Regions from separate parts of the Vibrio sp. F13 genome, predicted to be linked through region 2. Evidence: predicted binding sites of a transcription regulator. Region 2 holds the regulator's gene; the other holds the start of a gene.
What was found. Region 2 encodes CRP, which controls carbon source genes, mostly activating them, when cyclic AMP is high. Its sites were predicted from a motif close to TGTGANNNNNNTCACA; they were not measured.
Positions count from the first base shown of each region.

Region 1: cdd (cytidine deaminase) is a predicted target of CRP. The motif match lies at 1,151-1,166, and genes of this name have one in related genera.

Region 1 covers NZ_CP170175.1:297,260-299,467, forward strand. The annotation lists gene LMH68_RS01380 (CidA/LrgA family protein) at 1-304, shown strand, start outside; gene LMH68_RS01385 (LrgB family protein) at 307-984, shown strand; gene cdd (cytidine deaminase) at 1,271-2,158, shown strand.
Region 2 covers NZ_CP170175.1:2,060,892-2,063,099, forward strand. The annotation lists gene LMH68_RS09410 (DUF1338 domain-containing protein) at 1-347, shown strand, start outside; gene crp (cAMP-activated global transcriptional regulator CRP) at 531-1,163, opposite strand; gene LMH68_RS09420 (phosphoribulokinase) at 1,403-2,208, opposite strand, start outside.

The DNA of each region.
Region 1 (2,208 bases), 1.5 Mb from region 2:
AGCAGGTAACGCGTTACAGCACTTTTTGGATACCTCAATTCCAGGCAGTATTTTTGGCATGTTGATTCTGTTTGCCGCCATGGTGATTGGTATTGTTCCTTCGCACTGGGTACAGCCCGGTGCAAGCTTGATTATCCGCCTAATGATCTTACTGTTTGTTCCGATCAGTGTTGGGTTGATGGATCATTTCGACATGCTCATCGCGAACGCATTGCCAATTATGGCGAGCGCCGTTGGTGGCACATTATTGGTGTTAGTATCCTTATCATGGTTCTTAGACCGCTTGCTTTCGAGAGGTAACTGATCATGTGGATTCTACTCACCATCGTGGTATTCCTATTTGCTCGCTGGGTAAGTCAAAAAGTAAACTCGCCGCTGTGTAACCCCCTGCTTATCAGCATTGGTATCATCATTCCGATTCTCACGTTCTTTAGAGTACCGTTTGAGACTTACTATGCTGACAACACTTGGATTACCTACATGCTGCAGCCTGCGGTTGTTGCACTTGCTTACCCACTTTATGAGCAGCTACCTCAAATCAGAGCCAACTGGCGCATCATTACCTTTGCGTGCACGCTAGGCAGTGTGATGTCGATGACAACAACGGCAGTGATCGCAGTAGCATTTAAAGCGGACTTAACTTTGATTGCGAGCTTGTTAGGCAAATCAGTCACCACGCCAATTGCAATGGAAGTATCGAGCCATTTAGGTGGTGAAGCAGCGATTGCGGCAATACTGGTATTGATTGTGGGTCTATTTGGGGCAATTTTTGCTTACCCAATTTACAATCTCATTGGTATTAAGAGCCCTATTGCTCGAGGTTTAACCATGGGTACCGTGTCTCACGCTTTAGGTACGGCAACCTGTGCTGAAAAGAATCAGGAAGATGCAGCATTCAGTTCTTTGGCTCTTGTGCTTTGTGGCGTCATTACCTCAATCATCGCACCGAGTATATTTTCGCTCGTGGTTTGGTTCTATTCTTAACCTAAACGATCACTACGCGATTCAGCCCAACCAGAATGCTGTTTATTACAGTGTCTGTTTGGGCTTTTTATTCGCAATTATTTAGCAATAGCAGTCAAGTCACGGTCTTTTACGAGCAATAAGTGCGATATCAGCTGTATAAATGGCGCTTGTAATCGATTTCAAGTGTGACCTCACTCTAATTATGCAAACCAATGTAACAACAACAATTCAATAGTGATATTTATCACAGAAAATTCCTGAGCATTGCATAAACTTAAAGCCTAAGGTCAATTAAGGATTCAACATGAACAGTCGTATTACCCTGGCGCTGGAAAGTGCTCCATCATCAATGAAAGCGCTTTTGAGTGACATCGTATTAGCAGACAACTTTGACGCGACATTGTCTCCAGAACAATTTGCTAGCCTACTGCAAGCAAGTGGTCTAGCGGATGACGAGCTACGTATTGCGCTACTTCCTTTTGCCGCAGCGTATTCTTACGCTCCGTTATCTGACTTTTATGTTGGTGCAATCGCGCGTGGTTTGTCTGGTACTCTGTATTTTGGTGCAAACCTTGAAATCGCTGGTGCTCAACTTGGTCAAACCGTTCACGCTGAGCAATCTGCAATCAGCCACGCTTGGATGAAAGGCGAACTCGGTATCTCAGATATCACCATCAACTTCAGTCCTTGTGGTCACTGTCGTCAATTCATGAACGAACTGACAACAGCAAAAGAACTTAAAGTTCAGCTTCCACAACGTGATGAAATGTCTCTGCAAGAGTACCTACCAGACTCGTTCGGCCCTGCTGATTTAGGTGTAACAACAGGCCTAATGACGAAGCTTGATCATAAGTACACGACCGAAGAAACAACGCCTATTGTTGTAGAAGCGCTAGCGGCACTAAACCGTAGCCATGCTCCTTACACCAAAAACCTAAGTGGTGTTTCATTACAACTGACGTCAGGTGAGATTTTCACGGGTGCTTACGCAGAAAATGCAGCGTTCAACCCGAGCCTACCTCCTCTACAAGTCGCGTTAATTCAACTTAAACTGGCTGGCTTCGATTTCGAACAAATTGAAAGTGCTGCTTTGGTTGAAATCGCAGAAGGTAGCATCAGTCACCTAGCGGATACGCAATCTACATTAGAAGCGATTAATCCCGACATTCCAGTGACTTACTTAGCAATCTAAGTACATCTGATTAACAAAAATTTAAATAAGCAGCCCTATTTAGCAGGGCT
Region 2 (2,208 bases):
AATACGCGTCTTGGCTCGCGGCTCATGGATATGGTGCAAACCACTTTACGGTGAGTGTGAACCAGCTAAATGAATTTGATGAAGTGCAGGCGGTGAATGACTACCTGAGCGAGTCAGGCTTCACAATCAATGCATCTGGCGGTCAGGTTAAAGGCTCTCCAGAGGTCTTATTAGAGCAATCATCAACAATGGCAGACAAAGTCCCAGTTTCATTTGTTGAAGGCAATGAGATGATTCCTGGCGGCTTCTATGAGTTCGCTAAGCGTTATGCGATGGTCAACGGTGAGCTTTACACAGGTTTTGTTGCAGCATCAGCTGACAAAATCTTTGAGAGCACCAACGGTTAACAAAAGGTACGAGCACGGACTTTGTCCTAGAGATTCGAGTACGCTTCGCTTCGAGGAAGTTTACAAATAGGATTCTGTGAGTTTTTATCGTATCTCGCATCTGCTCTCTGGGTCTTCAGAAAACAAAAAAGCCACCAAATTCGCATTTGGTGGCTTTCAAATTTTTGGCTCAGTTAATCGAGATTAACGAGTGCCGTATACCACGATAGTTTTACCGTGTGCAGAAATTAGGTTCTGCTCTTCTAGCATCTTCAAGATACGACCAACGGTCTCACGAGAACAACCAACGATCTGGCCAATCTCTTGACGAGTGATCTTGATTTGCATGCCGTCAGGGTGAGTCATTGCATCTGGCTGTTTCGCTAGGTTTAGTAGCGTTTGAGCGATACGACCTGTTACATCAAGGAACGCTAAGTCACCAACCTTTTGGCTAGTTACTTGTAGACGGTTTGCCATTTGCGCTGAAAGGCGCATTAGGATATCTGGGTTCACTTGGATAAGTTGACGGAATTTCTTGAAAGAAATTTCAGCTACTTCACAAGGAGATTTAGCACGAACCCAAGCTGTACGCTCTTGGTCTTCTTCGAACAAGCCAAGCTCACCGATGAAGTCGCCTTGGTTTAGGTAAGAAAGAATCATTTCCTTACCTTCTTCGTCTTTGATAAGAACTGCCACAGAACCTTTAACGATGTAGTACAAGGTTTCTGCCTTTTCACCAGCATGAATCAAAGTACTTTTTGAAGGGTACTTATGAATATGACAGTGTGAAAGGAACCACTCTAATGTTGGATCGGTTTGAGGTTTACCTAGAACCATAATATCTCACTTCCTCTGCAGGGTATGCTTGCCGCTTTCCGTATTTTAGCTAAGCCTGGATTGACTTGTAGGATAAGAGCACTCGTTGAGTGCTGCAAGCTATCTTGTGTTTCGTTTAAGAATAGTATCCTTTTTCAGGTACTATTTCTTGATTTTAATCGTGACCAAGCTACGATTTTTTACGCAAAATTGTGCACATGATCACGGTATGAAAAGTAATCAACCAGAATGTCGTTTTGTTAACCTATTTTTCCGGTTTCGATGAGTTGTTGCAGGATTGGCCTCACAATGAGCTCCATAGCAAAACTCATCTTGCCGCCTGGCACTACTAGCGTGTTATGACGAGACATAAACGAGCCATCAATCATAGCCAGAAGGTAGGGGAAATCGACGTTTTTGATGCCACGCAAACGTATAACTACGAAGCTTTCGTCTAAACTTGGAATCCCTTTGGCGTTGAGAGGGTTAGATGTATCTACGGTTGGAACACGCTGAAAGTTGATGTGAGTGCGCGAAAATTGTGGGGTAATGTAGTTAAGGTAATCATCCATCGAACGAACAATGGAATCCATTACGGCTTCGCGTGAGTGGCCACGATCGCGGGTGTCACGAACGAATTTTTGAATCCACTCTAGGTTTACGATAGGTACCATGCCAATCAGCAAATCGACGTGTTGAGAAACGTTAATGTCGCCATCAACCACACCGCCGTGCAGGCCTTCGTAAAACATCACATCGGAGTTTTCAGGGATCTCCTGCCATGGCGTAAAGGTGCCTGGCATTTGATTGTAAGGCACGGCTTCATCGAAGGTGTGCAGGTAGCTTCGTACTTTACCTGTGCCTTCGTTACCGTATTTACGGAAGAACTCTTCTAGCGCACCAAAATCGTTGGCTTGTGGACCAAAGTAGCTGATGTGCTTACCTTGCTCGCGCGCTTTACGGATCTCGACATCCATCTCTGGGCGAGTGAAGCGATGGAAACTATCTCCTTCAACCCAAGCTGCCTTCACGTCCATCATATTGAACATTTTACGGAAGGCTTCTG